Regions from separate parts of the Saccharobesus litoralis genome, predicted to be linked through region 1. Evidence: predicted binding sites of a transcription regulator. Region 1 holds the regulator's gene; each other region holds the start of a gene.
What was found. The regulator FliA, encoded in region 1, starts transcription of late flagellar genes. The targets are predictions, from matches to a motif close to CTAAAGNTNNNNNNNNNNNNGCCGATA.
Positions count from the first base shown of each region.

Region 2: a site for FliA is predicted at 2,224-2,250, ahead of C2869_RS10665 (DUF4760 domain-containing protein). Genes of this name have one in related genera too.
Region 3: a site for FliA is predicted at 4,361-4,387, ahead of C2869_RS15810 (flagellin N-terminal helical domain-containing protein). Genes of this name have one in related genera too.
Region 4: a site for FliA is predicted at 3,735-3,761, ahead of C2869_RS15825 (flagellin N-terminal helical domain-containing protein). Genes of this name have one in related genera too.

Region 1 is NZ_CP026604.1:3,748,553-3,754,531, forward strand. It holds gene flhA (flagellar biosynthesis protein FlhA) at 1-1,751, shown strand, start outside; gene flhF (flagellar biosynthesis protein FlhF) at 1,779-3,233, shown strand; gene C2869_RS13470 (MinD/ParA family protein) at 3,239-4,105, shown strand; gene C2869_RS13475 (RNA polymerase sigma factor FliA) at 4,115-4,831, shown strand; gene cheY (chemotaxis response regulator CheY) at 4,876-5,259, shown strand; gene C2869_RS13485 (protein phosphatase CheZ) at 5,286-5,979, shown strand, end outside.
Region 2 is NZ_CP026604.1:2,980,303-2,986,281, reverse strand. It holds gene napF (ferredoxin-type protein NapF) at 1-29, opposite strand, end outside; gene napE (periplasmic nitrate reductase, NapE protein) at 73-231, opposite strand; gene metK (methionine adenosyltransferase) at 574-1,725, shown strand; gene C2869_RS10665 (DUF4760 domain-containing protein) at 2,508-3,413, shown strand; gene C2869_RS10660 (Tex family protein) at 3,676-5,979, opposite strand, start outside.
Region 3 is NZ_CP026604.1:4,280,561-4,286,539, forward strand. It holds gene pseB (UDP-N-acetylglucosamine 4,6-dehydratase (inverting)) at 1-390, opposite strand, end outside; gene C2869_RS15790 (hypothetical protein) at 540-851, opposite strand; gene fliS (flagellar export chaperone FliS) at 848-1,279, opposite strand; gene fliD (flagellar filament capping protein FliD) at 1,296-2,750, opposite strand; gene C2869_RS15805 (flagellar protein FlaG) at 2,767-3,222, opposite strand; gene C2869_RS15810 (flagellin N-terminal helical domain-containing protein) at 3,375-4,205, opposite strand; gene C2869_RS15815 (flagellin N-terminal helical domain-containing protein) at 5,352-5,979, opposite strand, start outside.
Region 4 is NZ_CP026604.1:4,288,168-4,294,146, reverse strand. It holds gene C2869_RS15835 (efflux RND transporter permease subunit) at 1-940, shown strand, start outside; gene ltrA (group II intron reverse transcriptase/maturase) at 1,335-2,570, opposite strand; gene C2869_RS15825 (flagellin N-terminal helical domain-containing protein) at 3,881-4,711, shown strand.

The DNA.
Region 1 (5,979 bases):
TTTTTGCCATATTAATGATTATCAACTTTAAGGTTGTGACGGCAGGTGCTGGTCGTATATCCGAGGTGAGTGCGCGTTTTACCCTTGACTCTATGCCGGGTAAACAAATGGCAATTGATGCGGATCTCAACGCCGGTTTTATTAGCCAAGAAGAAGCAGTTGATCGACGTAAAGAAATTACAGACGAAGCGGACTTTTATGGTTCGATGGATGGTGCGAGCAAATTCGTAAAGGGTGATGCCATTGCTGGTTTATTGATAATGTTGATCAATATTGCTGGTGGGTTGTTGATAGGTATGATCCAATACGGTTTAGATTTTAGCAGTGCAATTGAAATATATACCTTGTTAACAATTGGTGATGGCTTGGTTGCGCAGATCCCTTCATTGTTGCTTTCAGTTGCAACGGCAATCATTGTTACTCGTCAAAATGATTCAATAGAGCTAGGTGATCAACTTTCTGGTCAATTGGCTAAACCCAAAGTGATGTATGTAGCGGCAGCTATCCTATTTATTATGGGGATAGTACCAGGCATGCCGCATGTCGCATTTTTAAGTTTAGCGGCTTGTTTAGCGGGTTGTGGTTACTATATGCAAAATTATGTAGGTGTGGATAGTCCTAAAAAAGGCGCTCTAGTTAAAAGTGGATCTAAACCTGGTAGTAGTGGTGCGGTGAGTGACACACCGGCCCCAACAGCGAATCCTGAGCCACAAGAGATCAGCTGGAACGATGTGCAACCTATGGACGTGATAGGCTTAGAAGTTGGCTATCGTTTAATTCCATTAGTTGATAAAACGCAAGGAGGCGAATTGCTTAGCCGTATCAAGGGCGTTCGTAAAAAGTTATCACAAGAGTTAGGCTTTTTGGTGCCGCCGGTACATATACGCGATAATTTAGATTTATCTCCTAATATCTATCGTATTTCATTAATGGGAGTGGTAGTTGGCGAAGCCGAAATTTACCATGACCGTGAAATGGCCATTAACCCAGGGCAAGTGTTTGGCAATATTCAAGGTGTTAAAACGACAGATCCGGCTTTTGGTTTGGAAGCTGTATGGATTAACGTTGAACAACGTGAACAAGCGCAATCTCTCGGATATACCGTTGTTGATGCAGCTACCGTTGTTGCTACGCATTTAAGTCATTTACTCACGAATAACTCTTCTCAGTTATTGGGGCATGAAGAAGCGCAAAACTTACTTGATATGTTGGCTAAAACCTATGAGAAATTGGTTGATGGTTTAGTTCCTGACATGTTGTCCTTATCAGTTTTGGTTAAGGTGTTACAAAACTTATTACATGAAGGTGTTGCCATTCGTGACATGCGAACCATAGTGCAAACATTGGTTGAATACGCACCTAAGAGCCAAGATCCTGATGTGTTAACCGCTGCGGTGAGGATCGCTCTTAGAAAGCTAATCATTCAAGATATATGTCAAGAGTTGCCAGATTTACCTGTCATCACGTTCGCACCTGAGCTGGAACAAATGTTGCATAATTCTATGCAAACAGCAGGTGCTGAAGGTGCGGGTATTGAACCTGGCTTAGCAGAACGTATTCAAACCGCGTTAATAGATGCTAGTCAGCAGCAAGAAATGAATGGCGAACCCGCGGTATTATTGACCTCTGGCGTATTACGCTCGGTACTTGCGCGATTTACGAAAAATACGGTTCCTGGATTACACGTACTGTCATATCAAGAGATCCCTGACGACAAGCAGATCCGCATCGTTAACTCGGTAGGCCAGTAGTCAAATACTTGACGAAAGGGGTAGGTAGTGAAAATTAAACGATTTGTCGCAAAGGACATGCGCACAGCTTTGTTGGAAGTCAAGAATGAACTAGGCGCCGACGCTGTGATCATGTCAAACACTAAGACCGCAGATGGCATAGAAATTGTCGCTGCAGTTGATGAAGAAACTGATGCGAAAGTGCCACCGCGCAAGGTAGAATCGACACCCAGCGTCAATAATCCGACATCTAGTGCGCCACAGTATTCTGGCGCCAATTTTATGACGTCAAATATTCGTCAAACCCCGTCTTTTGAAAATCAAGTTGAGAGTCGTATTAATAGTCACTTTGCTCAAGAGCAAGATCTCAACGACAATCAAGTAGCAGATTCACTGAAGTCCTTGTTACAACGTCAACATGAGAAGTTACACAAAGGTTTACAAAATCCATCTCCAAGCCCATCGCCCGCTCCCAGCTCTATGCAGCAAGCGCAACAAGCAGAGCATTTAGCACAGTTTGCCAAGAAGCAAATTGTCAATAGTGCGCCGAATGAGCCATCTTCGTCAGTAGAAAACACCGAACTGCAGGCGATGAAACAAGAAATGGCTGAAATTCGAAAATTGATGGAACATCAGGTATCAGGTCTTATGTGGCAAGAAATGGCTCGTCGCGAACCTGTGCGAGCTTACTTGGTTGACCGATTAAATAAAATGGGCGTGTCTAACGATGTGTCCGACCAAGTGGCCAGTTTTATTCCAGAAGAGCTAAGTCAAGCAGAAGCATGGGATAACGCTTTAGAGCTGCTGTCCGGCCAAATTAATGTGACTAATAATGACATTCTGCGTCGTGGCGGATTTGTTGCGTTATTAGGCCCAACAGGCGTTGGTAAAACAACCACTATTGCTAAGTTAGCCGCTCATTTTGCTCAATTGCATGGTAGCGACCAAGTCGCCATGGTAACAACAGATACCTTTAGAATCGGCGCGCATGAACAGTTACAAACCTATGCTAAAATTTTAGGGTGTCCATGCAAAGTCGTGCAAAGCCAGGCCGAATTAAGTGAAACTTTGCATCAATTACGCAATAAAAAATTAGTTTTGATTGATACCGCTGGTGTAGGTCAGCGAGACATGAGACTGGCTGAACATTTAGAAACGTTGATGAATGCCAATCAAATAAAAATTCGCAGTTATTTGGTTCTGCAATCTACGGCACAAAGAAGAGTGATGCAGGACGCAATAGAAAGATTCAAACAAATTCCGATTACTGGGTGTATTTTCACAAAAGTGGATGAATGTACCAGCCTAGGTGAAATTATCAGTGTTGCTATTCAAAATGCATTACCCGTTGCATATTTAAGCGAAGGACAGCGAGTTCCAGAGGACATTAGAGTAGCAGAATCTGCTTATTTAGTAGAAAAAGCAGCTCAATTAATGAGCGAACGAAATATTTCTCAATCAAATTGGTTTACAGACGACAGCTTACAGCCTATATATAAATAGAATTTATGAATAATATTAACCAGTTAGGCGATCAGGCAAATGGCCTACGAAAAATGAAAAGTGAAGATAAAGTGAAAGTAATCGCCGTTACCGGTGGTAAGGGAGGCGTAGGTAAGAGTAATGTATCTCTTAACTTAGCGATTTCTCTAGCGCAAAAAGGTAAGCGAGTATTAGTATTTGATGCGGATTTAGGACTTGCAAATCTTGACGTTATGTTGGGATTGCGAGTACATAAAAACTTGTCTCACTTATTAGCCGGTGAATGTGAACTACAAGATATTTTAGTAAAAGGGCCACATGGCATCACAATAGTGCCAGCAACGTCCGGTACAAAAAATATGGTTGAGTTGACCCCTAATGAGCATGCCGGTCTTATCCGCGCGTTTAGCGAATTAGAGCAACAGTTTGACGTGTTGATTGTTGATACAGCAGCCGGTATTTCAGATATGGTTTTGAGTTTTTCTCGCGCTGCTCAGGATGTTTTGGTTGTGGTGTGTGATGAACCAACTTCAATAACGGATGCTTATGCGTTGATTAAAGTGTTAAATCGAGAATATGGTTTGTTTCGTTTTAAAGTTGTGGCAAACATGGTACGCTCGCTGCGTGAGGGGCAAGAATTGTTTGCTAAGCTCTCCAAAGTGACTGATCGCTTTCTTGATGTAGCTATCGAATTGGTGGCTATCATTCCTTTTGATGAAAATGTAAGAAAATCAGTACGTAAGCAAAAAACAATTGTAGAAGCATTTCCTAAGTCACCAGCCGCTATTGCTTTTAAAACGTTGGCGACAAGAGCATCTACTTGGCCTGTTCCAGATACAGCTGGTGGGCATTTAGAATTTTTTATTGAACAGCTGATATTACCAGAAGCATAGGGTATTTACGTGAACAAGGCTGCGGCATATCAAACGGTTGATCAAAAGCAAGTTTTAGTTGAGCAACATGCAGGTTTAGTTAAGAGAATTGCTCATCATATGATGGCAAGGTTACCTGCAAGCGTGATTGTTGACGATCTAATCCAATCAGGAATGATTGGCTTGTTAGAAGCAGCAAGGAACTTTGACGCCACTAAAGGTGCAAGTTTTGAAACATTTGCTGGTATTCGTATCCGTGGAGCAATGTTAGACGAAATTCGTCGTGGTGATTGGGCGCCTCGCTCAGTACATAAAAACAGCAGAATGATAGCAGATGCTATTGCTCAGGTTGAAAAAGAAACAGGTCGAGATGCTCGTGACTCAGATGTTGCAGAGAAGTTACAAGTTGGACTTGACGAATATCACCAAATGCTTAACGATGTGAGTAGTGGGAAAATTATTGGTATCGAAGACCTTGGCGTCACAGAAGATGTTTTAGGTGGTTCCGAAGACGCTGATGATGAGCCATACGGTGAGATTGAGCATGGGGCGTTTCAAGATTCTCTGGCTGCAGCGATTAAAACTTTGCCTGAGAGAGAGGCATTAACTTTATCGTTATACTATGATGAAGAATTAAACCTAAAAGAAATTGGTGCTGTATTAAACGTGAGTGAATCGCGAGTTAGTCAAATACATAGCCAAGCCATGCATAGACTGAAAGGTCGTATGTCATCATGGCAATCATAAGAACAAAATTTTTACGTAGCAAATTACCTTAATTGGAGAATGCTTTGAATACAAATATGAAAGTGCTTGTTGTAGACGACTTCTCTACAATGAGACGCATTATAAAAAACTTGCTTCGCGATCTTGGCTTCACAAATGTTCAGGAAGCTGATGATGGTGCAACGGCATTACCTATGTTGCAAAACGGAGACTTTGAGTTTGTTGTAACCGATTGGAACATGCCTGGTATGCAAGGTATTGATTTGCTTAGAGCGATTCGAGCCGATGAGCGCTTAAAGCATATTCCGGTATTGATGGTGACAGCTGAAGCCAAAAAGGAACAAATTATAGCGGCGGCGCAAGCAGGGGTTAACGGTTATATTGTTAAGCCATTCACTGCAGCTACGCTTAAGGAAAAGCTAGAAAAAGTATTCGAACGCTTAGGTTAGTTTTCACTACTATTGGAGATTAAACTTTGAGTTCAGTTACGCCTTATGTGGACTTAGACACCGCAAAACAGCTTGTTGCTCTATTGGAAAGTGGTGATATTGAGCAAGCTAATGCAATTGTTGAAGAAAGTTCGAAAGCAGCTTCTGAAGAGCTGTTTGCTGAAGTGGGTAAACTCACGCGCCAGCTACACAACTCCCTACAGGATTTTCAACTTGATTCTCGTATCGCTAATTTAGCCAACGAGGACATTCCTGATGCGCAAAATCGTTTGGCATACGTCATTGAAATGACTGAGTCGGCTGCAAACCGGACGATGGATGCAGTTGAAGCCAGTATCCCAGTTGCCGATCAATTAAACGAGCATATTAAAGCGGTTATTCCTACGTGGTCTAAACTCATGAACCGCCAAATCAGCTTGGAAGAATTTAAAGAGTTATGTTATTCGGTCGATGACATACTCAAAAAAGCGGATAGTGACTCTGATTTACTTCGCAGCCAATTAAATGATGTCTTGATGGCTCAAGATTTCCAAGATCTAACGGGTCAAGTTATACGACGCGTTATTGATTTGGTGCGCGAAGTAGAAGAAAACTTAGTTCATTTACTAACTGTATTCGGGACGCCTGTTGAATCACAAGAAGAACAAGCCGAGACGATATCAGGTCTGGATGAATCCGCAGAAGGGCCAATTGTCAACGCTGAAGAGCGCACTGATGTAG
Region 2 (5,979 bases), 770 kb from region 1:
AAAAATCCGCGACGGCTACGATTAATCATGCGGGTTAGACCTTGCCATTCCTAAAATAGTCATCCACCAGACTTATGCGCCTGGAGGACCAAATAACAGTTGGCTAATCCACACCATAAACCCATAGCCACCAACAATAATGATGGACAAAATGGGGGCGAGAAAAATAGTCAAAAACAGAAAGGTATTTCTTTCTCGGCTCTTCAACTCTGAAGTTTGTTCTTGGTTCATAGATCACCTATCTAGCTTCTTTGCTGGTGATCAAATTAACAACTCTTAAAAAAGGAACTTTGCGTGAGATCAATTTTTGGCCAGCGACTTGAATAGAGTCAGCGTTAAGCTCAATTGATCTGATCTACATCAAGTTTTACCGCGTATCGTCGATAGCAAACTAGGCTTAGACGTTTTCACATAAAGACGTTTAGACGTCTAGACGTAAAAACTTGCAAATTAATTTAAAATGAATACACTGTGCGCACTTTGTCGATGGCTAAAAAACCATCGAAATAACCGACTTATCCAGTCAACTACTTGTTAGTTTGCTAAAGACTGCTAAACCAAGAGGATAAAGCCATGGCTAAACATCTATTTACTTCAGAATCAGTTTCTGAAGGCCATCCGGATAAAATTGCTGATCAGATCTCTGATGCCGTATTAGACGCCATCTTAGAGCAAGACCCAAAGGCTCGTGTTGCTTGTGAAACTTATGTTAAAACCGGCATGGTCATGGTAGGTGGTGAAGTAACCACTTCTGCATGGGTAGACATTGAAGAACTCACCCGTAAAACCGTGCGCGAAATTGGTTACGTTCATTCCGACATGGGCTTTGATGCTGACTCTTGTGCCATTCTAAACACCATTGGTAAGCAATCACCTGATATTAATCAAGGTGTTGACCGTTCTCGTCCAGAAGACCAAGGTGCCGGCGACCAAGGTTTAATGTTTGGTTATGCATCGAACGAAACTGACGTGTTAATGCCTGCTCCTATTACTTACTCTCACCGTTTGGTTAAACGCCAAGCAGAAGTACGTAAAAACGGTACTCTTCCTTGGTTGCGCCCTGACGCTAAATCACAAGTTACCTTTGCTTATGAAAATGGCGTAATCACAGGTATTGATGCGGTAGTTTTATCAACCCAGCACTGTGACAGTATTTCTACACCTGACTTACGCGAAGCCGTAATGGAAGAAATCATCAAGCCTGTGTTACCAGCAGAATGGTTAAATGCTGAAACCCAATTCCATATTAACCCGACCGGCCGTTTTGTTATTGGTGGTCCTATGGGTGACTGCGGATTAACTGGCCGTAAAATCATTGTAGATACTTATGGCGGTATGGCACGTCACGGCGGTGGCGCTTTCTCTGGTAAAGATCCATCTAAAGTTGACCGCTCTGCAGCTTATGCGGGACGCTACGTAGCCAAAAATATTGTTGCGGCAGGTTTAGCTGACCGTTGTGAAATTCAAGTGTCTTACGCGATTGGCGTTGCAGAACCAACCTCGATCAGTGTTGAAACATTCGGTACTGGTAAAATTGCCGAAGACAAGTTAACGGATATCGTGCGCGCTAATTTCGATTTACGCCCGTATGGTATTTTAACCATGTTAGATTTAGAGCGTCCTATCTACCAAGCTACTGCTGCTTACGGTCATTTTGGTCGCGAAGAATTTCCATGGGAAAAAACCGACAAAGTTGATGCATTAAAAGCAGCTGCTGGTCTGTAATAGGCTCAAATTTAGCTTTAGTAAATGTTAGTTAGCCTAACAAATTGATTAGGCTAACATTTTAAACTTAACAACTACCCCTACCTCATAACCCAAGCGCCTCTCGTTCAATTGAGCAAAGTACCACTCCCTCATTGCCACTATGGCTTTCTACTTTAGCTACTAATTTGAGACTCCATCAATTCACGTTTTCATTCTAACTTGGATTAAAATAGGATCCACACCCAGAGGACGTGGTTTTAATTTTTAATAAAATCTTATTCGTAAACATTTAAAGACAGTTTAAACACTTTAAAATACGTTTAAATACATTAATCGCAGTGTAATTGTTGACGAACTAGTTATTGTTGCGGTAAATTTAGATCAAAGTTAATTTCTACTCTGTAGCAAGAACTGATATTAATAACTGTCATTTAAGCGCAATTAAACTACGCTTAAATGTACTAAGAGTATATTCAATAATATTTATGCCGCTCAAATAAATTGCAGGGCTGATATATAAAGTTATATACTCTCGCGCCGATAGCCTATAATAGGTGAGGTAATCTAAATTCGTAAAGCTTACGTATAAATAAGTTATACGAATGTATTTTAAGGAGATTGTTATGAAAAATATATATTTAAACAAAGCCATTAATGGGACTGCTCTAAGTCCTTCTATTGACGAAGGCTATTTAGACACTCCTTTACAAGATGGATATCTTGACTAATATCCATTCACACTTAAGTACTAAGCCTCCTGTTGGAGGCTTTTTGGTTTTTGGGATACTGCGAGTAACACAATGGAAGATCATTACACAATATCGGATACCATTAATTCCATCATTAAACGCGAAGCAAACTTTTTCAACTACACATCAATAGCAATAAGTTTATTAATAGCTACTTTTGCATGTGGTGCGAATGGGCATTCTGAAGGGTTCTATGCTGATAATAAATTGATATTTTGGATAGCTTCTTATTTATTCTTCTTTATAGGAGTGTTTGTTCCTCTTAATAAAGCAAAATTTTTACCTTATGGTAAACGTTTTTTTTGGGGTGGTTTTGGTGTTCTAGGGTTAGCACTTTTATTCTTAGTAGTAGCTATTTGGCAAAGTGCAATCCCTCAAGGTGGTGCATCAAAAATGAATTCAGAGGCAATAGACCTGCTTGGTTATACATCAGCAGGTGCTCTTGTGATATTAGGGTGGTTCGTCCAGCATCAATTGACTAGGCAACACAACAAGACCAATCACTCTCTAAATGTGTTATTGCAAATGCGCGTTTCGGAAGAATTTCAAGAGCAAACTCGCTTAGCCAATAGGTATTATCCTAGTAGAAGCCATACAACAATAAGCAAGGAAGACGTCGAAACATATCACTCAAGTAATACAGTCTTAAGCAATACCGACTTAACTGATACACAAAAAAAAATTCAAAGTATATCTGCTCACTCTTACTTACTTAACTACTATGAATTTCTAGCTTATGGCATAAAATCAGGTGTATTGGATGAGGAGTTGTTGTTTCAAACAATTGGGGCTGTTGTTATTGGTCACTACCAAAGAGCTGAGCAAATAGTTTCCTATGCTAGAAACAAATCAAAGAAAACTTTTTCAAATCTCGTTGAACTGGAAGAACGATGGAAAGAACGCCGAGACTTTGATTGCCTTCAGCTTGATAAAAAACAAAAAAACAAAAGGGGCTAGTAGCCAATATTGTTCAGGCTTGAGGGGGAATTACTTCTATCGTCAATTATACACTAATTAAATGAGTCAAAGGACAGCCAAATAGTGTAATTCATAGCTAACTAAAATTTTATAGATTGTGCTCAGAAATCGGTATTTTTACCCAAACTTCCACCTAAAAAAGATAATATTGATGCAGGTCGAATCGGGTAGTATGAGAGACAAAATATAAGCGGTGTGCGACATCGAGCCACCGCTTATAAAATCAAGGGGATTGAATTAACTACTTTTTAGCCTTAGCAAACGCTTCAGCAAAGGCGTTACCCATAGCACCGCCACCTAGGCTATTACCACCAAAACTCTTCTGACCACCGCCAGATTTACCGCGGTTGTTACCAGCACCACGTTTGGTTTGATTTGGATTACCTTTCGCTTTATTGTCGCTCGCTGTGGCATGAACTTCGTCATTTAAGCGCATAGTAAAACCAATACGCTTACGCGCCACATCCACTTCTGTGACTTTCACTTTAACTATGTCACCCGCTTTAACTACTTTGCGCGGATCATCAATAAAGGTTTCTGACATGGCTGAAATATGTACTAGGCCGTCTTGATGTACGCCGACATCAATAAAAGCCCCAAAGTTGGTCACATTGGTCACCACACCTTCTAACTTCATTCCCACTTTTAGGTCATTAATGGAGTCCACCCCTTCTTTAAAGGTGGCTGTTTTAAACTCAGGGCGCGGATCGCGTCCCGGTTTATCTAACTCTTTAATAATGTCAGTAACCGTCGGCAGACCAAACTTTTCGTCAGTATAGTCAGCCGCTTTTAACGCTTTTAATTTAGTACTGTTGCCGATCAATTCGTTAACCGCGACTTGGTTAGCCTCAACAATTTTCTTAACGACAGGATAGGCTTCTGGATGTACAGACGAGGCATCAAGTGGATTGTCGCCATCAGCAATGCGTAAAAAGCCAGCACATTGTTCAAATGCTTTTGGCCCTAAACGTGTGACTTTTTTCAACTCACTACGATTTTGGAATCGGCCATTACTGTCACGAAATTCAACAATATTTTGCGCTAAGGTTTTATTTAAACCCGAGACACGAGTCAATAATGGAACGGATGCCATGTTTAAATCAACACCCACCGCGTTAACACAATCTTCCACGACAGCATCTAGCGCTCGCGCTAACATGCTCTGGCTCACATCATGCTGATACTGCCCCACACCAATAGACTTAGGCTCAATTTTTACTAGCTCGGCTAATGGATCTTGTAAACGACGCGCAATAGATACCGCACCGCGCAATGAAACGTCCATATTTGGAAACTCAAGCGCAGCTGTCTCACTTGCCGAGTACACAGATGCACCCGCCTCGTTAACCATAACTTTAACCAGCTTTAATTCGGCTTCGTCTTTCATTAATTCGCCGACAAGCTTGTCAGTTTCACGCGAACCTGTACCGTTACCAATACTAATCAATTGCGCTTTATGTTTGCGAGCTAAGTTAGCTAAAGTACGTTTTGATTTATCCCAAGCATTTTGTGGCTCGTGTGGATAAATAACCGCGGTATCTAATACTTTGCCGGTATTATCGACAACCGCGACTTTAACCCCGGTACGTATACCCGGATCCAATCCGATAGTGGCTTTAGCTCCCGCCGGTGCCGCCATTAATAAATCTTTTAAGTTGGTCGCAAATACTTTAATCGCATTGTCTTCCGCACCATCACGCACTTGGGCAAAAAGCTCCGTTTCCATATGCGTGCTAATTTTTATGCGCCATGTCCATTTGATCACTTGCTTTAACCAAGTTTCCGCAGCTCGGCCTTGCCATTCAAAACCATAATGGTCAGCAATCATCACTTCAACGGCAGAGTGGGTTGCGCCTTCTTCAGCTTGCGGATCAGCATTAAGTGTCGCGGTTAAAATGCCTTCGTTACGCCCTCTAAACACGGCTAATGCTCGATGCGATGGAATGCTATTAAGATTTTCAGAAAACTCAAAGTAATCAGCAAATTTAGCGCCTTCTTGCTGCTTACCTTCAATAACGGCGCTATCTAGCGTGGCGTTTTGCCATAAATAGGTTCTAATCTTTTTGAGCAATTCAGCATCAACGGCAAAACGTTCCATTAAAATATAGCGAGCACCATCTAATGCATCTTTGCCAATATTAATATTGTGCTCAGCATTCAAATATTTTTCTGCTTCGTTGTCTGGGTTTAACGTTAGATCTGCCAATAAGCTATCTGCCAAAGGTTCAAGGCCAGCTTCTATCGCTATTTGCCCTTTGGTACGACGCTTAGGTTTGTAGGGTAAATACAGTTCTTCTAAATCAGTTTTACTGGTTGCCGCTAAAATTGAACTTTCAAGTTGTGGCGTCAGCTTTTCTTGCTCTTTAATGCTTTTTAAAATCACTGCGCGTCGTTCATTTAATTCACGTAAATAAATTAAGCGTGATTCCAACGTACGTAAGTGACCATCATCTAAACCACCCGTCACTTCTTTACGATAACGGGCGATAAACGGCACCGTTGCACCTTCATCTAATAGCTTGACCGCGGCGGCAACTTGCAAAGG
Region 3 (5,979 bases), 530 kb from region 1:
ATTGGCTGCTTTGTCTGTTGAAAGTGCAATAACTCGTTTAACGCCTGCTTCTATTGCCGCATCAATAACATTTTGCGCCCCCATAATATTGGTTTTGATGCATTCCATGGGGTTATATTCAGCGGCGGGAACTTGCTTTAATGCAGCGGCGTGTACCACAAAATCAACATCTCGCATTGCGGTGAGAATCCGCTCTTTATCACGTACATTGCCAATAAAATAGCGAATAGCCGAATGTTTAAACTGCTGCTGCATTTCAAATTGTTTTAATTCATCTCGCGAAAAAACAATTACCTTTTTAGGTTCAAAATTATCCAATATATATTTAATAAATCGATTACCAAATGAACCTGTACCACCCGTTATCAAAATCGACTTATTATCAAACATATCGCATTAAACCTTTTACTATTGTTAAGTTTATTATCGGCTAAGATTAAGAATTGTTTACTTTGAGGAGTATCATAGTAAGAAAGTCGAAAAGCAAGTTTAAGCTGTTACAAACGACTGTTTTGAAAAGATTTTTGCTTTAAAAGTCATTAACGGTATTGTTTAATCGCTTTTCTACCTCTAACAACCACTCGTAATTGACTAGCGGTTTGTTTTTGTAGTTCGACTATTTTATTTGTAATAAGGGTATTGTTATCAGCTTCTGCTCGCAAAAACGCTTTATCCCATTCAGATTGCGGTGTTTCTGACAAATAGTGCTGGATAAGCTGTTCTCGTTCTTCCACTAGAGCTAACAATTCCGATTCATCAAGCTCTTCCTCTGTTAAAAGAGCTTGAATAGCTTTAGCATTATCAATAAGAAAAGAATGTGTGTATTTTAAATTTAAGTTAATTTGACTCACACTGCTGCTTGCTGTTTCTCGCGTTGCGCCTGATAAGCCTCTTGTTTGGCCGATTCAGGAATTTGCGCCCACGCGTTTTTAATAGGAAGCATGAGGTTAATCACTTCCTCTAAAATCTGCAAATTATTTTGAATATGGGCATCGGTTAAACGACCTATCATGTAGTCGTAAAGCGCAAATAAATTATCTCCAACTTCGCCACCCGCATCTAAATCTATGGTATCGCGCAAATTAACAAGTATGGCATTCGCTTTTGACAAGTGTTCAGCTTTACCTTCAAACTCTTTGCGTTCCATACAACCTTTGGCATAAGCAATTTTATCTAATGCGCCTTGCATTAACATCAAAGTTAGTTTGTGAGGATCTGCCAATGCGACTTCTTGTTTTAAGTTGCCTTTTTTATAGGCATTTATACCTTTTCTATACATTTTTAAACGTCTCCTCTTATCCTAACAAGCCTAATGAGGCATTTAATGCGTTACCTGTTCTTTGTAATTTAGATACAGTTAAATCAAGGCTAATATATTTATCACGTAAAATTTGTTCGTAGTTGGAAATTTGTTGATCCACTCTTAAACGTTGATCAAACAATAGCTCTTTTTGATCTTTCATCGCCGATTCGCGTGCTCGCAATAACCCACCGTATTGAGTGTATTGATCAACATAATCATACATTTGCGATGCAATACCTTGGTCGGGATCGGTAAATAGCGTGGCTATTTCATCAAAATAATCATCCAACGCTTCATCTAATTTATCTTGACCGCTACCAAAACCATACTCATCGGTGTCAGAAATTTGCAGTTTACCATCGTCGTCAAATGACACACCAATCTGAAATAAGGTGCCTAAAGATGAATTATCAACCGTACCCGATACTAACGAAGCTAACCCAGATTGAATACCGCGCACCATAAAGTCACCAGCTAACGCGCCGTCTTCTTCTAATTCTGACTGACCATATTTGGTTAACGTGGTGATGGAATCCATTAAAGAGTTGTAGTTGTCGACAAAATCGGTAATTTTATTTTCGAGTGCATCTTTATCTGGGCCAACATCCAATGTCGAAGTTTTGTATACTGGATTACCGCCCGTATCCAGATAATCGACATCTGATAATTTAGATACTTCAAAAGATACGTACTCAATAACGTTTTCAAATTCGTTAGTGGCACTTTCCACCGCTAAGCCATCAATAACGGCTTTGGCATTAGATGCCGCTTGATTTTCAGTATTGCTATTAGCATCGGCTAACCAAGCCATTAATCCATTGGTGGAGGTTAATGCTAAATCATTGCCTTCGCCGGTTACGTCCGAATTAAGTACTAATTTAGCACCCGCTGATGTACCTGTATCAATAATACTGGCGGTAACACCAAAATTGTCCGTTGCATCATTAATTGCCGTTTTTAATTCAGCCAGCGTGGTAGTTGAAGTAACCGCGATATTGAAGGTGTCGCTGCCGACAGTAAAGGTTAGAGTGTCATCACCGCTAGCAACAGTATCAGACGTACTGGTAAAACCGGTTGCGGTATCAGCATCAGCTGAAACAATACGACTGCCTTCGGCTAGTTGTTCAACTGATATTTGATACTTGCCTTCCAGTGCACTGTTACCGGCTTCTGCTGTAAACGGACCATCATCTTCTTCACTTACATCGGGATGAGATGCACGCGCAGAACGGCTTTGTAGATTATAGTCATTTTTCAGTTCATCTATGGCATCTTTGAAGCTGTCCATTTTCTCCATCAAGGTGCCAACGCCGGAAATTTGCGCTTCAAGCTCTTCTTCTTGCTTATCTAAACGCTCGTATTTAGGCGTACTCTCAGCTTCTAACAGCTGCGAAACCAAACCATTTAGATCCAAACCTGAACCAACACCTATCGACTGAATGCCCATAGTGAACCTCTACAACCTACACTTCGTTATTTAATAACACTCCCAATCCAACGGTTTCACCAATTTCTGATTGGAGTGACTTGATACGCTCTGATAATTTTAGCACTTCCTCGGAAGGAATTTGCCTAATAACTTCACCAGAACCCGCATCTGTGACTTTAATAATTGACCGATTGGTTTCATCATCAAAACTAAAACTCAAATCTTGATTTTTAGTTTGTACAAATGCTGAAACGTCAGCTAAAGCCGATTCAATGCTCTCAATATCTAAATTATCGGCATTGCTCTGGTTTACTTTAGCCTGTTCATAATCAGAAAACTCAATAATTTTGCCATTATCGCTAGAATTTTTCGCTTCGTCTAACTCTACTGCTTTTTGATTGACGGTATCTAAAGCGGCATTGCCTTGCTCTTGGCCGCGCTCTTGTTTATAAGCAAAATTAATTCCAGATTGTTGCGATCCAATTTCCATTTCAACCTCCGAATATAAATAAGAATAAAATGCCTTTCTCACTAAAGTATTCGTCGGTGTGTCCGATAAAACTATTGAACAACGAAACACACCGACAGTTAGCTGAGTTAACTAAGGCATTAATCCTTTATAAATATAAACTCAACTAACTATTAACCTAATAAAGATAAAGCCGTTTGAGGACGTTGATTGGCCTGACTTAATACTGAAATACTCGCTTGTTGTACAATTTGGTTACGCGTTAATTCAGCTGTTTCTGTAGCAAAGTCAGTATCACGAATTTGTGAACGAGCGCCTGATACATTTTCAATAACATTCGATAAGTTACGAATTGTTGATTGAAAACGGTTTTGTAAAGCACCTAATTCGGCACGTTGTGTACCAATTGACGAAATTGCTGTATCAATTGCCGTTAACGCTGAAGATGCGCCACTTGCCGTTGAAATGTCAACTGTGCTCACACCTAAACCTGATGCACCATAACTAGCACCATTAGATGATGAAAGGTTAACTGAAATAGTTTGACCTGAGTTAGCACCCACTAAAAATGCCGCTGAATAACCGCCACTCAAAAGTGCAGTACCACCAAATTCAGTATCTGTACCGATTCGACTCATTTCTGAAATTAATGCAGTCACTTCTTGTTGCAATGCAGCTCTATCCGCTGAGGTATTAATACCGTTTTGTGATTGGATCGCAAGCTGACGAATGCGTTGTAATGATGTTGTGGTTTCTTGCAATGCACCTTCTGCAACTTGCACAACTGACACACCGTCATTGGCATTACGTACAGCTTGGTTTAAACCTTGCAATTGCGATGTCATACGATCAGTAATTTGCAAACCGGCTGCATCATCAGCAGCACGGTTAATACGAAAACCTGACGATAAACGCTCGAAAGAAGTGTTTAATTTGTTACCTGCATCAAATAATTGACGCTGTGCATTTAACGAAGAAACGTTAGTGTTTACAAACATACTCATAATAATATCTCCTGAAAACTAATCTTGCTTGTTCCCCTCAGAACGTTGATGCAAGTTAGCTTGCCTTAATTAACTCGTAAGAGTCACCTCTAAACCAATTGAAATCCGGCCCCTCAACCATCATTCAAAATATCGGTATCCCCCTCGTTAATAGTTATCGGTCAGGTCTGAAGAACCTTTAGGATTTTTTTTGATTTTTTTATAAAAAAACCCAAATTATTTTTAAACAATTGAATTTAAATGATTTTTTAATTTTATTTTTTGATAAAAAGATGATGATTAGGTAAATAACTAACCACTTTTTATACTGTGGTCAGTCACAAGGGTTTAGTTTTGTGGGCTCTGCAAACAGAAATGTTTGCCCACAAAGATGGCTTTTGCAGGCTCGCAAACATAAATGTTCGCCCACAAGAGTTAGTTTTGCAGGCTCGCAAACATAAATGTTCGCCCACAAGAGTTAGTTTTGCAGGCTCGCAAACATAAATGTTCGCCCACAAGAGTTGGTTTTGCAGGCTCGCAAACATGAATATTCGCCCACAAGAGCTGGTTTTGCAGGCTCGTAAACATAAATGTTCGCCCACAAAGGTGGCTTTTGCAGGCTCGCAAACATAAATGTTCGTATCTACGATAAATTGGAAAGTAAAGCCGACCCGCAAAACTGACGCCAGGAGGTAGTGAGGATTGAGGTATTTGACCATCATTTTTGCTAGTCGGCTAGTGGGCATTAAATTTAAAGTTTATAACTCATGCCCAATATCAAAAATCAACAGATAAAACAGAGGGAAGCTTTAACTGCTTTTATTGATACAGTTGAATATCCTTGTGAATATTTCAATTTAATACTAGGACTAATACTAAGCAGGAAATGTGCCAGAGAAAACGGCTTGAGGTTTCCCATTACTGGATAACCTCAAGCTAGGACTCAAACTTGGAGAGAGTGAGTATTTTCAAAGAGGGTCGTTAAACAAACTTAAAAACCAATAGTTTCAACAAGCTCGTTTAACCAATAAAAACTTAACGTAGCAATGAACAACTAACTTTAAAGACTCAGATTCTGTTCAAGGCCTTCAACCAAATGCTAGTGCTACACTCGCTATTTAGTTGATTTAAAAAATGTGCATTTCAATTCAAGTATTAGGTGGTTAATTAACCACCTAATAATGATAAAGCCGCTTGAGGACGTTGATTTGCTTGAGACAATACCGTTTGGCTGGCTTGCTGTAATATTTGGCTACGCGTTAAATTAGCCGTTTCTTCTGCAAAATCAGTGTCTTTAATACGAGAGCGCGCGCCTGATACATTCTCAACAACATTAGTTAAGTTTCTGATGGTAGATTGAAAACGGTTTTGTAGTGCACCTAATTCAGCTCGGGCCGCACCTATGGTAGAGATAGCCGCATCAAGGGCAGTTAACGCTGAAGAAGCTCCACCAGTAGTTGTAACATCGACTGTACCTACGCCTAAGCCTGAAGCCCCAAAACTAGCACCTGTCGTTGTTGATAAATTAACTGAGATAGTTTGACCTGCATTGGCACCCACTAAAAAAGCAGATGAGAATGTGCCGCTTAAAATATTCACGCCACCAAACTGAGTATCGGTTGCGATCCGGCTTAATTCGCTGATTAATGCTGTCACTTCTTGTTGTAAAGCAGTTCTATCTGATGAGGTGTTAATACCATTTTGCGATTGAATAGCTAACTGTCTAATACGTTGTAAAGACGTTGTGGTTTCTTGCATTGCACCTTCAGCCGTTTGGGTTAGTGAAATCGCATCG
Region 4 (5,979 bases), 540 kb from region 1:
TAAGCAAATAAAGCAAGCCTACTTTGGTCAAGAAGTGCAACGTTTACCAAGGGTTGGCGGTGATGTGCGAGTTAAGATTATGTACCCTCGCTCAGAGCGAGAATCAATTGACACCTTAGCCAATTTAAAAATTCGTACTCGTGACGGCCGTGAAATACCATTAATGTCTGTAGTCAATTTTGAGATCCGCCCAGGGATCCAACGTATATACCGTCGCGATGGTCAAAAATTGGGCTATATCTATGGTGAATATGTTGGTGAAGACCAAGCTGCGCTAATGCAAGATATACAGAAGAATTTTGTACCAGAGTGGAAGTTACGTCATCCTAACGTTGATTATGGGCGCGGCGAACGCAGTAAAGATGAGAGTAATTTCAAACAAACTGTTATTTTGCTAGAAGGCTTAGCATTAATGGTGGCTTATATGCTGATGGCCATTGCGTTTCGCTCGTACGTGCAACCTTTCTTAATTATGTCAGCCATTCCATTTGGTTTTTTAGGTGCGCTAATTGGTCACTATATTCATGACACAGCATACGGTATGTTTTCTATGTTAGGGATCTTGGCCGCGTCAGGCGTTGTGATAAACGATAACCTAGTTTTAGTGGACGCCATTAACCGTTTTCGACAACAAGGGCTTGATGCCAAAGAGGCGGTGATGAAAGCCTGTAGGCTTAGGTTTAGGCCAATAGTCTTAACCTCGTTAACGACCTTTATTGGTTTAATGCCAATGCTGTCAGCACAAAGTGTACAGGCTCAATTTTTAATTCCTATGGTGGTGTCTTTAGCTTATGGTGTTCTGGCCGCGACTATTGTGACTTTAATTTTTGTGCCTTGCTTGTATTGGAGTTGTGGCGAATTAAATCAAAAATGGCAAAACTATAAAGCGAAAGTGAATAATCAAGAAAACCAAGCTAACCAAGATACCTCTCAGGCCTAGTTGTAGGCGAACATTTATGTTTGCTTAGCCTGCAAGTCAAACCTTGTCGGTGAACATTCATGTTTGCATAGCCTGCAAACCAAACCTCGTGGGCGAACATTTATGTTTACACAGCCTGCAAAGCAAACCCTTGTGGGCGAACATTTATGTTTGCAAAGCCTGCAAGTCAAACTTTGTGAGCTAACATTTATGTTTGCACAGCCTGCAAGTCAAACTTTGTGAGCGAACATTTATGTTTGCACAGCCTGCAAACCAAACTTTGTGGGCGAACATTTATGTTTGCACAGCCTGCAAGTCAAACTTTGGTCGAGTAGGCCGAGGGAGCTTCCCCCTCAGCCTCTCACAGATCCGTACGTGAACCTCTCAATTCATACGGCTCCTCTCGTTTCACCATTTACGGCCTGCAACCAAATTGCCAATGAGAAAATAGATACGGTTGTGTATTACACACCCTTTGCATCCATTTTCTTGCTCTTTGGTAACTGAATTTCAGCCGTTTGTATTTCTTCTTCGCCCATTTCAACAATTTAAGGTTTATCCAAGACATAAGTGGCCTTAATGCTGTTTTCCAAAACCGACTGAAGTAATTTATCCACCCGCTTATCATCGGATTAAGCTTATACGCCAACTCTTGTATCGTTAACCCCGTTTGCTTATGTAGCTTGAGCGCTTTAACTTTCTCTCTAATTTTCTGTTTCGCTTTAGGGCTAATAGCAGGTGTAAAGCCAACAAACATGCGACCCCACCGATTCCTTACTAACCTTGGCCTGAAACAGTAACTAAGAAAATCAAAGCTAATGACTTCATGTGCTTCTTGTCTACCTTCATCAAAGCAGTAAACCAGTTTAGTTTTCTCTGGATGACATTCTAGACAACAATCTAACATGCGTTGCTCAATAGCTTGCTTTAACGCCTTTGCTTCTTGCTCACTACGACAGTGAACCACTGCATCATCCGCATAGCGTGCAAATTGAACATGTGGATGTTCTCTTCGCAACCATTTGTCGAATGCGTAGTGTAAAAACAAATTGGCTAGCAATGGGCTTATCACGCCTCCTTGTGGTGTTCCTTTCGTTCGCTCTATTATCTGACCATCCGAGGTTTCCATTGGCGCTTTAAGCCAACGTTCGATATAGAGTAATACCCATGGGTTATTGGTATGTTTGCGTAACGCTTTGCCCAATAACACCCAGTCCAAGTTATCAAAGAAGCCTTTGATATCTAAATCAATCACCCAGTCGTATCGCCAACACCGCTGGCGCGTTATCGCTAATGCATCATGTGCACTGCGATTAGGTCTGTAACCATAAGAATCATTATCGAATACCGATTCTAATTCAGGCTCCAACTCCATCTTGACGACCATCTGTGCAACTCGGTCTGATACCGTGGGTATGCCTAGTACTCGAACGCCCTTATCCTTAGGGATTTCGACACGCTTCACCGTCGGTGGAAAATAGCTGCCCGATGACATTCGATTCCATATCTTGTACAGGTTCTTCTTCAAGTCCTGTTCAAAATCACTCATCGATTGCTCATCAATTCCTGCCGCTCCACCGTTGGCTCTTACACGTAACCAGGCTTCATAAACTGTCCATTTCGAAATACTAAATGGTTTTGCTGAATTCAATCATTCCTCCTGCTGCAGCAGTTGATGAAAGTTTCATTTAAAACGAGGCAATCCCTTCGCTAGATAACCATTACAGCTATCATCATCACTACTACGAATTGCTCCGCCCCAGTGCTTTGCATTCAGACTTGGCTCTCATGGGGTTTCCATTCGAGGATATCTGTTAACATCAAAACGACTGGTTCTTACGTTCCATATAAAACCCCGAGTTAAATTCACGTCAGCTCTTTGCCGGCTCCCGCTTAGTTGGTAATCAGGTTGCCTCTAAGCTCTTCCCAAACTCCACCCAGTAGCTTGGTTTCGGGATGCAACGGTTAAATATTTCGACACCTACGCTGTTCGTCTCTTTAACTCACACCTGACAAATCATTGTGTTTGCCTTTCCCTTATCGCTCACGACAGTGACTCTTAACCAATGCCGCATAAGGTGGTTTCCACCTGCACCTGAATGCCGATGGGATGGGCCAAACCATCATGTTTTATATAGTTGCGTTACCTTCCAGCCTTCCTTGTACTGTTGGTAACTCGTAACACACTGGGCGAACATTTATGTTTCACAGCCTGCAAAGCAAACCCTTGTGGGCGAACATTTATGTTTGCAAAGCCTGCAAGTCAAACCTTGTGAGCTAACATTTATGTTTGCAGAGCCGATTAATCATTGCCTATCTGATCATGACAAGAACTACTGAATAAGTATCTACTCAGCGTAATGTGTTTTACGCGCCTTTGTATTGGTAATTACTTCGTCTTTGCCGTGCCTACAGGACGTAGGTACTTAGGTTTCGTCTGGAACAAGAAACCTGCGAATGCGGTAATCTAGTGACTTTGTTTAGTAAACGTGAGCTCCGTTTACTTTAATAAAGGCGCTGGATACCTGAATACTCAGGTATGACGGTAATTTTTTATACCAGCGGAAGAAATTCAATTCTATTTATAAACACGCTGAGTAGTTACCTGAATAATAAACAAATTTTATTCACGCAAAACAATCAGCTGCCGATAAACAATTAAGTCTAAAGTTTTAATTTCTTAGTCTGACTCGACAAAATTAAACAAACTTTAGGCTTTTGTTTGGTTTTATTTGATTCGCTTTACACTCGTCAGTATAGCCTTAATCTTTAGCATTAAAATTAATAAAAAGACTAAAAAAACTCAACTAATTAGCTAAAGGATTTTTTTTAAACTCCGATAATTTAAGTGCAAAGAGGAATTGCATACAAAAATACAAGGTTTATTAAAAAACTAAAATAAGCACGCTATTTATATAGTTAATGTAAGTAGAAGTGCGCTTTAATTAGGAGAGTAAAATTATGGCTATGTTTGTAAACACAAATGTATCTTCGCTTAATGCCCAACGTCAATTAATGGGCTCAGGCAATTCATTAAGTACATCTTTTGAACGTTTATCGTCAGGTTTTCGTATCAACCGAGCATCAGATGATGCTGCTGGTTTGCAAATTACCGACCGTATGACCTCGCAGATACAAGGTTTAAACCAAGCGGTAAGAAACGCCAATGATGCGATTTCTTTAGCGCAAACTGCTGAAGGTGCGATGCAAGAAACAACAACCTCATTGCAGCGTATTCGTCAGTTAGCCATTCAGTCGCAAAATGGTATCAATACTTCTGCTGACCGAGCTGCCTTACAACAAGAAGTCACCGCGTTAGTTAGCGAATTAAGCCGAATTGCAACAGACACTCAGTTTGGTGGCGTAAACATTCTTAGTGGTACTTTTTCCTCTGCTTTTTTAGTGGGGGCTAATGCAGGTCAAACTATCTCTGTTAATTTATCATCTGCGACCGGTGCTAGCTTTGGGGCTTCAGGTTTAGGTGTTGGTACTGTTGACGTAACAACGACAACCGGAGCATCAGCTGCCTTAGCCGCGATTGATACGGCAATTTCCACCATAGGGGCAACTCGAGCTGAGCTAGGTGCTGTACAAAACCGCTTTCAGTCAACTATTCGAAACTTATCCAATGTTGTTGAAAATGTTTCAGGCGCTCGCTCGCGAATTAAAGATACCGATTTTGCGACAGAGACAGCCGAGTTAACTCGTAACCAAATATTACAACAAGCAAGCCAAACTGTATTGTCGCAGGCTAACCAGCGACCACAAGCGGCTTTATCATTACTTGGTTAATAAAAAAGTTTAAGCGGTGATTAAAACACCGCTGCTTTTTAAGCCAGATTTTTTAAGTCAGATGATCAGCAATATTTTCTTTATGGTTATCACTTAATGATGAGTTCAATGATCAATTTATTTTTTTAACAGCAAGTTATATGCACAAGTTAGGATTTTTTTAATTCGATTTTGATTGGTTGACGTTTTTCAGTGTAGGTCGGTTTATATGCCGATGGGTACGCGAGTCACAATGGTTTAAATATTGGCCTGAAGGTGACCTACAAGAGGTTCAATGGATCATTTTTACTGAAAAGGTACTAGCTGAATGGATCTTAGTTGTTATGTGGAACAGAGCGCATTTCTTTACGGCTAAATATAGCTATTAGGGCAAGCGCAAGTAAATATCTGAAATGCTGACTCGTTGGTAGTTTTTTAGTGCTCCAGCTAGTGTCAGAGTATAGCTAACAATCATTAACGAGCTTGATAGACGCTGTTTAATTGTGCTGAGTGGGTAAAGCTTGTTTATACGAATAGGGTGGTTGCGTGATTTTGATTGGAAACAGAAAACATAACAGATTTTAGCATACGGCTTTTTATTTTGCTGTAGGACCAAGGCTATGAGCTGTAAGTTAACTGTTTTCACATGATCACTCGCTGAGCACTTGGTATAAAAACAAGGCTTTAAAACCTGTCTTATGTTTAATTTACCTGTGTGAGGGTGTTAATTAACACCGGGTGATGATTGACGTTTGGTGGTTGTGGCTTGCCTTATTCAGCGTAAAAAATAGATAAATTGATCGGAATAAAGACATTAAGTAGAGATACAGCGTTGTTGGTTTGTGATTGAAAACTTAGGACTGTGACGTGACCGTAACAAATAGTTTGAGAACTTCGATAGCGAATGGAATCGAATCTTATAAATAGGAGCTAGTTTCGAAGATGCAATTGTTTCGGCCAGACTTGAAAACACAAGACCTAAAACAATCAATGACGACTAACAGGGGCGAGGTCAGGATGAAGCATGCTGACTGAGATTATTGCTGATTGAAACAGGAGATGCTTTACCAAAAAGCTGGCTTTAAACACTTTAAATAGTGCTGTTTATACCCGTTTCGCTCAATCTCTCCTAAGTAGGGCGTTTGGCCGAAAGAATTTTCTTTCGGTCTTTTTACCTCGTTGTTAAATAACAGTTTTTTTCTGTTATCATTTCTATTTATTGATTTAAAATATATATTGGTGTTTAGTGTTTATACATTTTATTTAATTTGTATTTTTAAGTTAAAAAT